Regions from separate parts of the Blautia faecicola genome, predicted to be linked through region 2. Evidence: riboswitches for the same ligand, from Rfam matches in the RefSeq annotation. Region 2 holds a riboswitch; each other region holds the start of a gene.
The links. A riboswitch is a leader RNA that binds a small molecule or an ion and turns the genes downstream of it on or off. The one in region 2 is predicted to bind thiamine pyrophosphate.
Positions count from the first base shown of each region.

Region 1: linked by a shared signal. The riboswitch ahead of thiC (phosphomethylpyrimidine synthase ThiC) and the one ahead of thiS (sulfur carrier protein ThiS) in region 2 are both predicted to bind thiamine pyrophosphate.
Region 3: linked by a shared signal. The riboswitch ahead of thiD (bifunctional hydroxymethylpyrimidine kinase/phosphomethylpyrimidine kinase) and the one ahead of thiS (sulfur carrier protein ThiS) in region 2 are both predicted to bind thiamine pyrophosphate.

Region 1 covers NZ_SDKC01000001.1:1,361,186-1,367,161, forward strand. Annotated here, with positions in the region: gene gap (type I glyceraldehyde-3-phosphate dehydrogenase) at 1-856, shown strand, start outside; gene ETP43_RS06105 (phosphoglycerate kinase) at 1,021-2,214, shown strand; gene tpiA (triose-phosphate isomerase) at 2,258-3,007, shown strand; gene thiC (phosphomethylpyrimidine synthase ThiC) at 3,172-4,482, opposite strand; TPP riboswitch at 4,818-4,928, opposite strand; gene ETP43_RS06120 (homoserine dehydrogenase) at 5,137-5,976, shown strand, end outside.
Region 2 covers NZ_SDKC01000001.1:231,052-237,027, forward strand. Annotated here, with positions in the region: gene ETP43_RS00860 (MATE family efflux transporter) at 244-864, shown strand; gene ETP43_RS00865 (zinc-binding metallopeptidase family protein) at 891-1,298, shown strand; gene ETP43_RS00870 (DMT family transporter) at 1,307-2,167, shown strand; gene ETP43_RS00875 (LacI family DNA-binding transcriptional regulator) at 2,279-3,271, shown strand; TPP riboswitch at 3,355-3,462, shown strand; gene thiS (sulfur carrier protein ThiS) at 3,635-3,838, shown strand; gene thiF (sulfur carrier protein ThiS adenylyltransferase ThiF) at 3,841-4,488, shown strand; gene ETP43_RS00890 (thiazole synthase) at 4,608-5,381, shown strand; gene thiH (2-iminoacetate synthase ThiH) at 5,385-5,976, shown strand, end outside.
Region 3 covers NZ_SDKC01000001.1:1,116,134-1,122,109, reverse strand. Annotated here, with positions in the region: gene cytX (putative hydroxymethylpyrimidine transporter CytX) at 1-1,140, opposite strand, end outside; gene thiD (bifunctional hydroxymethylpyrimidine kinase/phosphomethylpyrimidine kinase) at 1,133-1,948, opposite strand; TPP riboswitch at 2,199-2,307, opposite strand; gene ETP43_RS05045 (adenylosuccinate synthase) at 2,363-3,637, opposite strand; gene ETP43_RS05040 (glycoside hydrolase family 32 protein) at 3,773-5,086, opposite strand; gene ETP43_RS05035 (LacI family DNA-binding transcriptional regulator) at 5,553-5,976, shown strand, end outside.

The DNA of each region.
Region 1 (5,976 bases), 1.1 Mb from region 2:
TCTGGCTGACACAGTAAAAGCTGGTGAAGATTCTATCACTGTTGATGGAAAAGAAATCAAAATCTACGCAAAAGCTAATGCAGCTGAACTTCCTTGGGGAGAAATCGGTGTAGATGTAGTTCTGGAGTGTACTGGATTCTATACATCCAAAGACAAAGCTCAGGCTCATATCGATGCTGGTGCTAAACATGTTATCATTTCCGCTCCGGCTGGAAACGATCTGAAAACAATCGTTTACAACGTAAACCATGAAACTCTGACAGCAGATGATCATATCATCTCTGCAGCTTCCTGTACAACAAACTGCCTGGCTCCTATGGCAAAAGCCCTGAATGACCTGGCACCGATCAAATCCGGTATCATGTGCACAATTCACGCTTACACAGGAGATCAGATGACTCTGGACGGACCGCAGAGAAAAGGCGATCTGAGAAGATCCCGTGCAGCTGCAGTTAACATCGTTCCAAACAGCACAGGTGCTGCAAAAGCTATCGGTCTGGTTATCCCGGAACTGAACGGCAAACTGATCGGTTCTGCACAGCGTGTTCCAACTCCTACAGGATCCACAACTATCCTGACAGCAGTTGTTGAAGGTAACGTAACAGTTGATCAGATCAACGCAGCTATGAAAGCAGCTTCTAACGAGTCCTTCGGATACAACGAAGACGAAATCGTATCTAGCGATATCGTTGGTATGAGATTCGGTTCTCTGTTTGATTCTACTCAGACAATGGTTCTGCCACTGGAAAACGGTACAACAGAAGTACAGGTTGTTTCATGGTATGACAATGAGAATTCTTACACAAGCCAGATGGTAAGAACAATCAAACACTTCGGAAAACTGCTGAATGCATAATCCATAGGCTCATTGGGGGTCCGGTCTCTTTGGACCGGGCTCCTTTTTTATACGCGGGTTGGGAGCAAAAGTCTGTCCCTGTATGAGATCCTGGCGAATCCGCGTGATACAGATGTAGCTGTAAAGGCACAAGTGTGCGAATAATTAAAAGGAGGCATATGCCAATGCTTAATAAAAAATCTGTTGATGATATCAACGTAAAAGGCAAAAGAGTTCTGGTTCGTTGCGATTTCAACGTACCTCTGCAGGATGGAAAGATCACAGACGAGAACCGTCTGGTAGCAGCACTTCCTACGATCAAAAAACTGATTGCTGATGGTGGAAAAGTAATTCTGTGTTCTCATCTTGGCAAACCGAAGGGAGAGCCGAAACCAGAATTATCTCTGGCACCGGTTGCAGTAAGACTGAGCGAACTGCTGGGACAGGAAGTAAAATTTGCAGCTGATCCGGAAGTTGTCGGACCAAACGCAAAAGCAGCTGTAGAAGCTATGAAAGACGGCGAAGTAATCCTTCTGGAGAACACCCGTTATCGTGCAGAAGAAACCAAAAACGGAGACGAATTCTCCAAAGAACTGGCTTCCCTGTGTGATGTTTTCGTAAACGATGCATTCGGAACCGCTCACAGAGCTCACTGCTCTAACGTAGGTGTTACAAAATATGTAGATACTGCTGTTGTTGGATATCTGATGCAGAAAGAGATCGATTTCCTTGGCAATGCAGTAAACAACCCGGAAAGACCATTCGTTGCTATCCTGGGTGGAGCAAAAGTTTCCAGCAAGATTTCCGTAATCAACAACCTGCTGGATAAAGTAGATACTCTGATCATCGGCGGTGGTATGGCTTATACTTTCGCAAAAGCAGAAGGTGGTACCATCGGTGTATCCCTGTGTGAAGATGACTATCTGCAGTATGCTCTGGATATGAAGAAAAAAGCAGCAGAAAAAGGTGTAAAACTGCTTCTGCCTGTAGATAACAGAATCGGTGATGAATTCTCTAACGACTGCAACATGAAAGTTGTTCCATGTGGACAGATTCCGGATGGCTGGGAAGGTCTGGATATCGGACCGGAAACAGAAAAACTGTTTGCAGACGCTGTAAAAGATGCTAAGACTGTAGTATGGAACGGACCGATGGGATGCTTCGAAATGCCGAACTTCGCACACGGTACCGCAGCAGTAGCAAAAGCTCTGGCTGAGACAGACGCTACAACCATCATCGGTGGTGGTGATTCCGCAGCAGCTGTTAATATCCTGGGATTTGGTGACAAGATGACTCACATCTCTACCGGTGGTGGAGCTTCCCTGGAATTCCTGGAAGGAAAAGAACTGCCAGGTGTAGCAGCAGCAAACGATAAATAAGAATCAGATCCTGGAAAGGATACAAGAAAAGAGGAAACGTAACATGGCTAGAAAAAAAATTATTGCCGGTAACTGGAAAATGAACATGACTCCAAGTGAGGCTGTTAAACTGGTTGAAACTCTGAAACCACTGGTAAAGAATGACGAAGTAGACGTAGTATTCTGCGTACCTGCTATCGACATCGTTCCTGTAGTAGAAGCTGCAAAAGGAACTAACATCCAGGTTGGTGCTGAGAATATGTACTTCGAAGAAAAAGGTGCTTACACCGGAGAAATCTCCCCGAACATGCTGGTAGATGCAGGCGTAAAATACGTTGTTCTGGGACATTCCGAGAGAAGAGGATACTTTGGAGAAACAGATGAAGACATCAACAAAAAAATGCACAAAGCATTTGAACATGGTCTGACACCTATCATGTGCTGTGGTGAATCTCTGGAACAGAGAGAGCAGGGTGTAACCATGGACTTCATCCGTCAGCAGGTTAAGATTGGCTTCCAGGGTCTGACAGCAGATCAGGCAAAGAAAGCCGTTATCGCTTACGAACCAATCTGGGCTATCGGAACCGGAAAAACAGCTACTACTGAGCAGGCTCAGGAAGTATGCGGTAAGATCCGTGAGTGTATCGCTGAAGTATACGATGATGCTACAGCAGCAGAGATCCGTATCCAGTACGGTGGATCCGTAAACTCCAAAACAGCAGCAGACCTGTTTGCTCAGGCAGACATCGATGGCGGACTGGTTGGAGGCGCTTCCCTCAAAGAAGAATTCGGACAGATCGTAAACTACAAATAAATCCTTACATTTGTAAAAAGTAAATAAAGAAACGTGTCAAAACGCCACGAAACGCAAGAAGATCTGGTGATATTCAGCAGATCCAATGCGCTTCGTGGCGTTTTATAATTTCATCATAATTACTTTTAAATGAAAAATACACGATCATTTAAAAAGTGATAATTTTACAAAATATCAATATACTCTCCGGCGAGGGCTTTGTTCATGCTTCTGACAGCACAGAATTTGCCGCACATGCTGCAGGTATCGCTGTGGTCATCTTCCGGCATTCTGCTGGCGCGGATGGATTTGGCAGTTTCCGGATCTAAAGCACAGGCATACTGGGCATCCCAGTCGAGCACACGACGTGCATCTGCCATTTTATCATCTATATCACGGGCGCCGGGGATTCCTTTGGCAATATCAGCTGCATGAGCTGCGATTTTGGAGGCAATGATTCCCTGCTTGGTATCTTCTACATTTGGAAGAGCCAGGTGTTCTGCAGGTGTTACATAACAAAGGAATGCAGCACCGTTCATGGCAGCAACGGCGCCACCGATGGCCGCGGTGATATGGTCATATCCGGGAGCAATATCGGTGACAAGAGGTCCGAGTACATAGAAAGGAGCTCCCATACAGATGCTCTGCTGGACTTTCATATTGGCAGCTACCTGATCCAGAGGCACATGTCCGGGACCTTCCACCATAACCTGTACATTGTGATCCCAGGCACGTTTTGTCAGTTCTCCGAGACGAACCAGTTCTTCAATCTGGCATACATCGGTTGCATCTGCCAGACATCCCGGCCGGCAGGCATCACCTAAAGAAATGGTTACATCATATTCCTCACAGATATCAAGAATTTCATCATAATATTCATAGAATGGATTTTCCTCTCCGGTCATGCTCATCCAGGCAAAAACCAGACTTCCTCCACGGCTGACGATATTCATTTTTCGTTTGTGCTTTTTGATCTGCTCGATGGTTTTTCGTGTGATTCCGCAGTGGAGAGTGACAAAGTCCACACCGTCTTCCGCATGCATCCGGATCACATCTATAAAGTCTTTTGCGGTCAGAGTTGCAAGATCACGCTGATAATGAATAACGCTGTCATAGACAGGGACCGTACCGATCATAACCGGACATTCACTGGTCAGTTTACGGCGGAAAGGCTGGGTATTTCCATGGCTGGAAAGATCCATGATGGCTTCGGCACCGAGTTCTACAGCGCTCATTACTTTTTTCATTTCGATATCATAGTCTTTACAGTCACGGGAAACACCGAGATTGACATTGATTTTTGTGCGGAGCATACTTCCAACACCTTCCGCACTTAAACAGGTGTGATTTTTATTGGCGCAGATTGCTACTTTACCTTCTGCAACAAGCGTCATCAGTTTACTGACATCCATATGTTCCTTTTCGGCTACAAGGCTGATTTCGGGTGTGATGATTCCCTTGCGTGCCGCATCCATCTGAGTGGTGTAATTTCTCATGTTGTTTTGCCTCCATTCTTTTCACATACATAATAAAAAAGTATCTGTTTTTGACGTCAGCAAAACACAGACGTATCCATGCAGAACAAAAATCATACGTCCGGAGAATCTATAGGAGTAGTTGCTGACGCCTGCATCAGAAAGCAGGTTCCGGGTTTCTGATGCTGAACAAAATCATAAGATTTTGTCTTTTTTACAGCGGTACAAAGTGGTGTCCCCAATGCATCGCTTTTGACAGCCGGATATACTGCGCGAAATAAAAAGGACCCTTACCTGAGTAAGGATCCTGTAATCTGTCTGATGGAAAAAAGAAACAGTGTGTGTATGTCTACCTCTTTTATCCGGTATATCTTTCCTACGTTGGCATTATCCAAATCAGGTTTTCGGGTCGAAACGGAATCACGTCTCCTCTCAGCCGGCTTTCACCAGCTCCCCGTCAGCAATATAAAGGTTGTCTGGTACATCGAAACGATGCACTTAATGTTATTATGTATCAGAACAGGTGAAAATGCAAGAGAGAATTCGGAGAAATTTCAGTGTATCCGGAACTTCACACTTCACAAGTTCACTTTAGTGTGGTAAAATGGGCGAAAAGTGATGTTGCCCTGAGAAAAGAAAGTCAGGAAACTTTCTTGGGCGGAAAAGGAGAAACATATGGCAGACAGAGTCATTAAAGCAGCCCTGCTTGGTTTAGGTACCGTAGGCGGTGGTGTTTATAAAGTGCTGAAAATGCAGGAAGAGGAAATGATCCCGAAATTGGGTGCAAAAGTGGAATTGAAGAAAATTCTGGTTCGTAATATTGAAAAAGCATCCAAAAAGATCGATGATCCGTCCTTGCTTACGGATAACTGGAAAGAGATCGTGGAGGATCCGGAGATCGAGATCGTTATTGAGCTGATCGGTGGCATGGAACCGGCAAGAACGTATATTCTGGAAGCTCTGGAAGCAGGAAAAAATGTGGTAACTGCCAACAAAGATCTGATCGCAGCTGACGGACATATTCTGCTGGATACCGCAGCAAAGAATAAGAAAGATTTCTTACACGAAGCGGCAGTAGCCGGTGGTATCCCGATCATTCGTCCGATCAAGCAGTGTCTTGCAGGAAATCATATCTCAGAAGTGATGGGTATCATGAACGGAACTACCAACTTTATCCTGACTAAGATGAGCCAGAATGGCATGGAATTCGCCGATGCCCTGAAACTGGCACAGGAACTGGGATATGCGGAAAGTGATCCGACCGCTGATGTGGAAGGACTGGATGCGGGAAGAAAGGTTGCGATCCTTGCCAGCGCTGCTTTTAATTCACGGGTTACCTTTGATGACGTATATACGGAAGGAATCACCAAGATCACAGCGACGGATATCCAGTATGCCAAAGAGATGGGCTGCGTGATCAAACTCCTTGGTGTGGCAAGAAATACACCGGAAGGTATCGAAGCGAGAGTCCATCCGATGCTGATCGATGTCAATCATCCACTGGCGTCTGTTAAT
Region 2 (5,976 bases):
AATAGAAGCATGGTCATATTTATAAACAGAACGTAACTGTTCAGCACCTTCACAGTTACGAGCCAAAATGCATTTAAAATCACCTTCGGTGATGGCATTTTGGCTTGTATGTCTCGGGATTTTGGCATATTCATGCCAAAATACCTCGCGGTACAGTGGCTACTGAATAGTTACAACAGAACATAATAAAACGGGTGTCTGAAGTATATTCAAACACCCGTTTTAAAAAGGGTGGAGGTTTCTGTGTACGGAAAAAAAGTTATAAAACGAGATATTTATCAAATCATTATTCCGATGATACTGGAAAATATACTTCAGATTTCGGCAAACCTGGTAATCACGGCAATGGTTGGACGGTTGCTTGCAAATGACATTTCCGCACAGGGAATCTGTATCCGGATTACGGATACGTTATGGTGTTTTTATAAGGGAGTGGCAATCGGGGCTACAGTTTTGATCGCCCGGGCATACGGTGCGGGCAGACATCAGGATTGCAGGAAGATTGCGGAGCAGACCATACTTACGGAAATGATCATTGTGTTTGTTTTCCAGGTGGTGTTATACTTTAAGGCACCGCTTTTTCTTGGCTTTTTTTCAAAGGATCCCCAGATCCTTTCTCTGGCAGAGGGGTATATGAAGACGATCATATTCGAATTCCCGTTTGTGGTGATCACGACGGTGGTTACCGCCTCTTTCCAGGGATACGGCAATACTTTGTGCATGCTGGCTGCTTATGTGTTAAGGCTGCCTTTGATAATAATCTGGATTATCATTGCGATGGATCAGGTATCCAGATTCCTGCTCAGTGTAGGGCTGTATTATCGGATCAACAAAAAGCGTGAGCAGACGATGAACACGGTATAGAATGGGAAAAGTGAGTAAGAATACATATGAACAGAGAACTTTTAAATGACAGACTTTGTGCAAGAGGCCTTGATGACCGTCTGGGAGGATATATTATCCTGGAGGCTGCGAAAAAGGCCAAGGAAAGAGGGGGCACATGTGGAATTTATGCGGCAACTACTGTAGGGGAAGAACTGACAAAGCACGGAGCTGCCCGGAATGTACATATAAAATATCAGTGGGAGAACGGATGTGGAAGAACCTGTACGGACGCAGATGCTATTCATATGGCAGGCAGGGGGATACCTACAACAGTTATGTCCATACCTCTTCGCTATATGCATAATCCGGCAGAAGTGTGCAGTATGAAGGATGTGCAGGGATGTATTGACGTGCTTGCGGAATTTTTATGTGGAATCGGGTCTGATATTTGCCTGAAACCTCTGAAAGGATAAGGTGATTTATGAAAAAATATATGGCGATTGCCGGATTGGTATTAGTTACTGTTATCTGGGGAGGAGGATTTGTGGCCAGTGACATGGCTCTTGACAGTCTGTCGCCTTTTCAGATCATGACCATTCGTTTTCTGTTGGCTTCCGTGCTTATGGGTGGGATAAGTATCCGAAATCTTAAAGGAATAAAAAAAGAGGAAGTAACTGCAGGAGTTTTTATGGGCGCAGCTCTTTTTATTGGGTTTTCTCTTCAGATCATAGGACTGCAATATACGACTCCGTCAAAGAATGCGTTCCTCACAGCCACAAATGTGGTGATTGTTCCTTTTATTACTTTCCTGATCTGCAGGAAAAAGGTAGGATTCAGAGGTATAATAGGAGCAGTGCTGGCCATAGCAGGGGTAGGACTTCTGTCCCTGGATAAAGATCTGTCTCTGGGACTGGGTGACGGACTGACCCTTATATGTGCAGTGGGCTTTGCTTTTCAGATTTTTCTGACAAGCATCTTTGTGAAAAAGTACAGGGCATCTGTGTTGAACTTTATTCAGATGTGTACGGCAGGTATTTTATCATTGATATTCATGATTGCCTCCGGGCAGGTGCATTTTCAGGTTACTGCAAAAGGATGGTGGAGTGTTCTCTATCTCGGCATTATCAGCACAACGGTCTGCTATCTTCTTCAGACAGCATGCCAGAAGTATGTGGATGAGACAAAGGCGGCGATTATTTTGTCTATGGAGTCTGTCTTTGGAACCTTGTTCTCGGTCATGATTCTTCATGAAAGTATCACATTGCGCATGATATTGGGATGTATCATTATTCTGGCGGCGGTTATTCTGGCGAATTCAGCCACGGAGGAGACAGCGTCGTAACAATTCGTTGCGTGGTTGGGGGCAATATGGTAAGATAAACCATGAAATGCACTGACATAGCTGATGCGATTCGAAAAATATTGAAAAGTATCATGCAGAGAGGGAGTTAAGATGGCTACAATAAAAGATATCGCAGAGCGTACCGGTTTTTCCGCAGCGACAGTCTCCAGAGTTTTGAACCATGATGAGACGTTGAATGTGCAGGATGAGACCAGAATGAAAATATTTGATACTGCCAGGGAACTTCAGTATCAGGCAAAGGAAAGAAAAAGCAGGAAGCGTCACCTGACGGTTGGAGTTTATTATTCCTATTCCAGAGAGGAGGAGCTGAGAGATACTTATTATCTGACAGTCCGTCTGGCGGTAGAAAAAAAACTAGAGGCAGAGAATATGGAACGCTGTCAGATCCAGAATCTGGAGGAACTGAAGAATCTTGGAGGACTCGATGGCCTTTTGTGTCTTGGAACGTTCAGTAAGAGTATGGTAAGGCAGATAGAAGCCTTCAAAAAACCCACAGTATTTCTGGATGCTATGCCAAAAGGAGATCAGTTTGATTGCGTAGTCAATGATCTGGACAGTTCTGTGGAAGCGGTGATGGATTATCTGACAGGACTGGGACATAAAAAGATAGCATTTATTGGCGGCTATGAAGTCGACAAGGATGGCGAGGAAGTGCATGATGAACGAATGGTAACTTACAAAAAATATATGGAGCGAATCGGTGAATTCTCTCCGGCACTTGTGCGGGTGGGAAGCTTCACGCCGGAGGACGGTTATGTGCTGTGCAGGGAAATCCTGGAAGGGAAGGAGAAACCTACAGCAATATTTGCAAACAACGACTCTCTGGCAGTGGGCTGTTATCGGGCAGTCAGTGAAAAGGGACTCCGGATTCCGGAGGATGTGAGTATTGTGGGATATAATGATATAGCGGTGGCCAACTATCTGGTTCCGCCGCTGACTACAGTGCGCCTGCATATGGAATTATTGGGTGAGGAGGCGGTTTGCCTTCTTCGTGAACGCATCACATCCTCCAGGGAGATAGGGTTAAAAGTGATCGTACCTGCGAAGCTTATTGTACGTGGCAGCGCAGACAGGGTAAAATAAAAAGCGAAGCGATGTATTAATTAAAAAAGACAAAAAATATATTTGACAGAACAGAAAAAAATAATTATACTTGAACTGTCAAATAAATAGAACCGGGGAGCTTATGTGATAGGCTGAGAGGAAGTTGAAAATTTCGACCCGTATACCTGATTTGGATAATGCCAACGTAGGAACGTTATGTAAGAGAGTCGGTAACTGTGAAGCTACAGAAGAATTACGACAGATTTAACGGGAGATACTTAGGTATCTCCTTTTTTACGCGAATCCGGGTATAAAAGAATGAGATTGAGCGAGAGTTCATGAAGGGGCGCACCACCGAGGGTACGTTTCTTTGTGGACTCTTTTTTGCTTCAAGGAGGTGAGATGCAGGTGATCAAAGTAAACGGAAAAGAAATCGAACTGGAGAAGGCAACTTCTGTAGAAGTGTATCTTGAAAGTGCAGGATACCAGATGAAGCGGATTGCAGTAGAACTGAATGGCGAGATCCTTCCCAAAAACGAGTATGCGGACAGGATGTTAGAAGACGGAGACTGCATGGAGGTGGTGACATTTGTAGGAGGAGGCTGAAAATGGAGACAACGAAGGTTTTGACTAAAGAGGAAATACAGGCTGCACTTGAAGAACGTCATTCACCGGAAAAGCAAAAGAAACTGTCCGAAGGCCGGGTGACGATCGCAGGTCTCGGAGGTCTGGGATCCAACGTGGCATATGCACTTGCACGTATCGGCGTGGGCCATCTTCATCTTATTGATTTTGATGTGGTGGATATTACGAATCTGAACCGGCAGCAGTATTTTACAGAACATATCGGTATGTACAAAACAGATGCTTTAAAGTCTCTGCTTCAAAAGATTAATCCGTATATCGATATTCAGACGGATTGCATCAAAGTGACAGAAGAGAATCTGATTTCACTTTTTGAGAATGCAGGAATTATATGTGAAGCATTTGACAATCCGGAGGCAAAAGCCATGCTTGTAAATGGAATTCTGGAGCATTTTCCGGAGAAAAAACTGGTGTCCGCATCCGGAATGGCCGGGTATGGAAGCAGCAATACAATTCGTACCCGGCGATTGATGAAAAACTTCTATCTTTGTGGGGATCAGGTTACGGAACCGACCTATGGCAACGGACTGATGGCGCCGCGGGTTGCGATCTGCGCAGCCCATGAAGCCAATATGATCACCCGTTTGCTGCTTGGAGAAGAAGAAATATAGCAGCTATTCAGCAGACATTGTGAAAACAGTGAACGATTACGAAGTATAAAGAATACAGGTAACTATTCAGCAGATATTAAGTAGACAATGAACAGTTACGAAGAAGGAGAAATAAACCTATGAGTACAAAAGATACATGGAGCCTTGGAGGACATGAATTTACATCAAGATTTATCTTAGGATCAGGAAAATTTTCTTTGGATCTTGTGAAAGCCTGCATTGAAAAAGCAGACGCACAGATCATCACACTGGCACTTCGCCGTGCAAACGAAGGGGGACTTGCCAATATTTTGGATTACATTCCGGAGAATGTAACCCTGCTTCCGAATACATCCGGAGCAAGAAATGCCCAGGAGGCAGTGCGGATCGCCAGATTATCAAGAGAAGTGGGATGTGGGGATTTTGTAAAGATCGAAGTTGTACACGATTCCAAATATTTATTACCGGATAACTATGAGACGATCAAAGCAACAGAAATCCTTGCAAAGGAAGGATTTGTAGTTATGCCTTATATGTATCCGGACCTGAATGCGGCAAGGGCTCTGAAAGATGCCGGAGCAGCCTGCATCATGCCACTGGGAGCACCCATCGGATCAAACAAAGGTCTGGCGACAAAGGAGTTTATCCAGATCCTCATCGATGAGATGGATCTGCCGATCATCGTTGATGCGGGAATCGGCCGCCCGTCTCAGGCATGTGAGGCTATGGAAATGGGAGCGGCTGCCGTTATGGCGAATACAGCAATCGCGACAGCCGGAGACGTGCCGGTTATGGCAGAGGCATTTAAAAAGGCAATCGAAGCAGGACGAAGCGCCTACCTTTCCGGTCTGGGAAGACAGATCGAAAGAGGAGCAAGTGCATCATCACCGCTGACCGGATTTTTGGAGGACTAGACCATGGAAAATCAGCATATCAATGAAAGTATCTTAAGCGAAGAGATTCTGGAAGATCAGAAGAAAAACAGAATCGATCATATGAAATATATGCCGGGTATGGAAGATATTGGGTCTGAGATCCTGGATCAGGTCGTAGATGCCATGCATGCGTATGATTATGACAAATATACGGCAGCTGACGTAAAACAGGCCATCGCACACAGTTCCAGAACACCGGAAGATTTTGCGGCGCTTTTATCACCGGCAGCACTGCCTTTCATCGAAGAGATTGCCCAGGCAGCGCAGATTGAGACAAGAAAACATTTTGGAAACAGCGTCTATATGTTCACACCGATCTATATTGCGAATTACTGTGAAAATTATTGCATTTACTGTGGATTCAACTGTCATAATAAGATCAAACGTGCCCAGTTAAATGAAAGCGAGATCGAAAAAGAAATGCAGGCGATCGCTGAGACAGGCTTGCAGGAGATTCTGATCCTGACCGGAGAAAGCAGAAACAAATCCACAGTGGAATATATCGGAAATGCCTGCAAGATCGCAAGAAAATATTTCAAAGTGATCGGACTTGAAATCTATCCGGTGAACTCTG
Region 3 (5,976 bases), 890 kb from region 2:
CAGACACAGTACCACCGTGATCGCAATATCCGGCAGTGTATTGCCTACCGGGATGTCTATTTTCATCAGGATCCGGTACAAGATAAAGCCGATCACCCACAGTACCATATTGGAAATCTGGATTTCTTTTTCGCTGTGGTCTTCTTCTAATAGGAAGAAATCCGCAATCTGGATCGCGATCATCGGAGCGAATACGGATCCGATCAGGTATAAGAAGTTTGTAATATTATCCATCGGATATACGATAGCTGCCAGGGCACCTACGACAGTAACCGCAATGGCGATATATTTTCCGTTCAGCTTATGGCTGAGGGTCTCACTGGAGATTCCTGCGGAATACGCGTCCAGGAAGGTCGTAGTAACGGTGGAGAAGATGATGATCAGCAGTCCCACGATACCAAGACCTGCTTTTACCATGATCTGGGCGATATCGCTCTCGCCGGTATAGATGGCTGCTCCCATACCGATCAGGTACATCCAGCAGCTGATCACACCGTAGACGATAGCGCTGACTGCGGTTGCCTTTACCGGCTGTTTTGCTTCTCTCGTATAATCACTGATCAGCGGAAGCCAGGATAACGGCATCGCCACTGCCAGTTCCACAGCAGCGCCAAAGGTCAGTCCATCAGCTGCCACGGTCTCTGCTGTATAATCTCCGAAGAAAATAACTTTACAGAGAATCAGGGTAAGGATGAATAATGCTGCCATGGCAACCGTATTCAGCTTTCCAAGGTTGGTGATACCGATCACGATCCATAAAACGATCAGCGCACCGATCACCAGACACCAGACCCAGTTGCCCACACCGGCGGCCTGATTGGCGGCCAGCGCACCGTCATAGATCATGATCGCGGTCCAGCCCACCAGCTGGATCACATTCAGAAGGGCAAAAAACAGGCTGCCTTTTTGTCCAAAACTGATCTTTACGGTTTCCATGGCACTTTTTCTTACTTTACCACCGATCACACCTGCAAGGAACAACAGGATGCATCCGATCAGATGTCCCACAAGAATCGCTGCCAATCCCTTTTTCATGCCCAGCGAAGCCAGGTACGTTCCGGTCAGGATCTCGGCGATCGATACCCCCGCTCCAAACCAGATCAGGCCGTTTTCAAATAAAGAAGTTCTTTTCTCACTCATGATCAGATGCCTCCTTTACATATTCTCCGGTAATGTCGAACCCGTGGTTCATCGGACCACTGCCCTTGCCGAGATCCAGCATAGCTGCCAGAGCACCGGAAATATAGGCCTTTGCGCGCTCTACAGACACATCCATAGGAAATCCCTTTGCCAGGTTGGAAGCGATCGCGCTGGAGAGCGTACAGCCGGTTCCATGAGTATTCGGGTTATCGATCCGTTTTCCGTAAAACCATTGGCAGGTTCCTTCATGATAAAGCAGGTCATTGGCATCATTCACCTTATGACCGCCTTTTAGCAGAACCGCACATCCGTACTGATCACCGATCACTTTAGCCGCCTCCATCATCTCCGCCTCAGAAGTGATGGTCATACCGGAAAGTACTTCTGCCTCCGGGATATTCGGTGTCAGGATCTGTGCCAGCGGAAACAGATATTCTTTTAAGGTGCTTACCGCGTCTTCACTGATCAGTCTGGCTCCGCTGGTAGCCACCATAACCGGATCAACCACGATATTTTTTGCATCATACTCTTTCAGTTTTTCTGCAATCTTTATGATCAGACCGGAGGACGAAACCATTCCGATCTTCACTGCATCCGGAAAGATATCTGTGAAAATATTGTCCAGTTCCTCTCCTAAAAATTCCTCAGTTGCCTCCATAATTGCTGTTACGCCGGTTGTATTCTGGGCTGTCAGAGCCGTGATGGCACTCATGGCATATACGCCATTGGCCATCATCGTCTTGATATCTGCCTGGATGCCGGCGCCTCCGCTGGAATCACTGCCAGCGATTGTTAATGCTGTTCTCATATTTTTTCTCCTTTGCATATGAATTCACCATTACTTTTTTATAGCGACGAAAGGTGGTGCCCCCAATCCGCCGCTTATATCAGCTCATAAAACATGCTTTGCATGTTTCATGAGCATTCGCGGTATTCGCCATAATTCCATGCAAGCATGGATTCTGGCTCATTACTCGCGTATCAAAATTGATTCACCGGATCAATTATTGATATGCAACGCAAGCCAAAACAGACACACCAAAAGGATGGTGTGCCTGTTTTTCTCTGTAAATCATCCCTACGTTGGCATTATCCAAATCAGGTTATGGGTCGAAACGCTGCCAGTCTCCTCTCAGCCTGCTTATGCAAGCTCCCCGTTTTCTATTCGGTTTTGAGGATTGCAAAATTGCACAGCAATAAAGCAATCCCGGTATAGCATTTCTTATCTGTAGATGATATCATCTCTTCCCGGACCATTGGAAATCATGGTGATCGGGAAACCAATCTTCTCTTCTACGAATTCGATGTATTTTCTGCAGTTTTCCGGCAGATCTTCGTATTTCTTGATACCGCGGATATCGCATTTCCATCCCGGCAGAGTTTCATACACCGGCTTTGCCTTTTCCAGCAGTGTGGTGGTCGGGAAGTCTGTAGTTACTTTGCCGTCGATGTCGTATCCTACACATACCGGAATCTCATCCAGATATCCCAGAACATCCAGTACGGTGAACGCTACATCGGTAGTTCCCTGCATACGGCATCCATATTTGGAAGCCACTGCATCGAACCATCCCATACGTCTCGGTCTTCCGGTTGTTGCACCGAACTCGCCGCCGTCTCCGCCTCTGCGTCTCAGCTCATCTGCCTCGTCTCCGAATATCTCGGATACGAATGCTCCTGCTCCTACTGCGCTGGAGTATGCTTTACATACGGTGATGATTTTCTTGATCTCATATGGCGGTACACCTGCTCCTACTGCACCGTATCCTGCCAGTGTGGAGGAAGAAGTTACCATTGGGTAAATACCGTGATCCGGGTCTTTTAAGGATCCCAGCTGACCCTCTAACAGGATCTCTTTTCCTTCTTTCAGTGCGTTCCACAGGAACAAAGATACGTCGCATACATATGGCTCCAGCATCTTCTTGTAGCTCATCAGCTCTTCAAAAATCTCTTCCGGTTTCAGAAGCGGTTTGTGATACAGATACTCCAGCATAACGTTCTTTTTCTCGCAGATGCCTGCTACTTTTTCTTTCAGCGCTTCCTCGTCAAACAACTCGCTGACCTGAAAACCGATCTTTGCAAATTTATCAGAATAAAAAGGAGCGATACCTGATTTTGTGGATCCGAAGGATTTGCCACCCAGACGTTCTTCTTCGTACTGATCAAACAGAATGTGATAAGACATTACCATCTGTGCACGGTCGGAAATCAGGATCTTCGGTGTCGGTACCCCTTTGGATACGATATCCTGGATCTCTTTAAAAACCAGTGGTACATTCAGTGCAACACCGTTTCCGATCACGCTTGTGGTATGATTATAAAATACACCTGACGGCAGAGTATGCAGTGCGAACTTGCCGTAATCATTTACGATGGTATGTCCGGCATTGGCTCCACCCTGGAAACGAACGATAATGTCCGCTTCTTTAGCCAGCATATCGGTAATCTTACCTTTTCCTTCATCTCCCCAGTTTGCTCCAACAACAGCTTTAATCATTTGGTTACCTCCTGACGGGTTATCATCATTTTCTTTACAAAAATGATTATACAACACTTTTCTTATTAGTAAAACTTATTATTACTTATAAATTAAAGTCAATTATAAATTTCCTTAATAAGTATACCATCTTTCTTATTTTCCCACCAGAACTTTTTCATATTTTCCGAAAATCTTTTTCGATTTTCCGTAAACCACATGGCTGAGCACATACTGACCGTCGTTGACAAAGATTTCAATCAGATGATCGTTCACCAGAATATCCAGCTGTGCCGCACCCTCGATCACCGGAGTCGCATCAACAGTTCGCACTTCGTCACATCCTTCAAGAACGGCTGACCGGTCGCCAACGATCTTTCCTTCGCTGCGGCTGATCACATACCCGCCAATATTTAAGGTTTCTCCCTCAGAAAGATCCGTCCGGATCCGGAAGACTCTTCCACTCTCTGCTGCCTCTTCGGCTGTAGTTTCCGCGCTGAGGTATGCGTCCACCTGTGGATGCATGTGGAAATACAGATGTCCCTCTTTTTCTTCCACCACGCGGGCACTGCTCATCATACCGTTCCATGCCGGGCGATCCGTACTGTCTGTCACTGCCATCGGCATACGCATCCAGGAGATCATCACTCTTCTTCCCTCCGCGTCCAGTGTCGTCTGCGGTGCATACAGATCCAGACCGTAATCCACATAACTGTGAGTATCCGGCAGCTTCAGTTCACAGGTCTTCGGATCAAATTCCGCCAGCGCCCATACAGCCTGGTCCGGATATTTCTTCTCCCCCGGTGTAAGACGCATCGGACAGCCGATGAAAATCCACTGATCATTCTGAGAAAACAGATCCGGACACTCGATCGTCCATCCGTATGATTCTGACCGGCACTGATTTGCGTAAGTCCAGTTTTCTCCGTCTTTACTCGTATAAAAGAGAACTCTTCCGGCGTCATGATACGAACTTCCCATCATCATATAATAGCTGTCTCCGTCTTTCCACACCTTCGGATCTCTCATCTTCGGCTCTCCGACCTCTTCATCATGAACAGTCGGCAGCACCTTCTTTTTATCCCAGTTATTAAAATGGAACCCGTCTTCCGATACGATCATTGCCTGGCTCGTCTGAATGGCATCGTCCAGTACCCGGTGAATATCTTCCGGGTTTGGTTTCAGATATTTTACCGCGCTGTAATAAATCTTCAGCTTACCATCTTCTTCCAGTGCAGTACCGGAAAACACACCATTCTGATCATATTCTTTGGTTGGAAACAGTGCGATTCCCTGATACTCCCAGTGCACCAGATCCTCACTGACAGTATGTCCCCAGTGCATGGTTCCCCATTCCGGTGCATGGGGAAAATGCTGGAAAAACAGGTGATATTTGCCTTTATAATAGATAAAACCGTTCGGATCGTTGATCCAGTTTCCCGGAGCTTTTACATGTACAAAATCTTTCATTCTTATCGTTTCCTTTCTTTCGATGCTTAAAGTAACCGGTTACTTTTTCTTTTATCATATCATTCCCCTGTATTTTCGTCAATCTTTTCCCGGATTTTTTCATTTCCGGTTTTCTGAATGATGTTACCGGTTACTCGCTCTTTTCTTGTTTTTTTGAGAATTTTTTGCTATACTGGATGAAGGAATTGAAATGATTTGTAACTGTTCAGTACCTTCACAGTTACAAGCAAAAATGCATTTGAAATCACCTTCGGTGATGGCATTTTTGCTCGTATGTCTCGGGATTTTGGCATATCCATGCCAAAACACCTCGCGGAATATTACCTACTGAATAGTTACAACAATTCAACTACAACGGGTCTGACACACACGATATGCCTGAGATCTTTTCCGGCAATCGTCGGAGATTTGATTTGTACGGCTTCGACTCGTTGTTCCTATAAAAAGAATGTATGAGGCAACGATTATGGCACGAAAACAGAATGTAACCTTCGCGGACATTGCAAAATATACGAATTTTTCCAAAACAACCATTTCCCGGTATTTTAATAACCCGGATTCCCTTACCGAGAAGAACCAGAAGATCATCGCAGACGCACTGGAAAAGCTGAATTATCAGGAAAATAAAGTGGCACGGATCCTGGCAAGCGGACAGACCGAATTCGTCGGTGTGATCATCCCGAACCTGTTTCTTCACTATTATTCCGAGATGCTTGACCGGATTCTTTCCACCTATGAGACGTTTGGGTATAAATTCCTGGTGTTTTTAAGTAACGGAGATGCTGACACCGAGCGGCAGTATATTCAGGAACTTCTCGCCTACAAGATCGAGGGGCTGATCATTTTAAGCCATGCGATCCCTTCAATGGAACTTGCCAACCTGCATATCC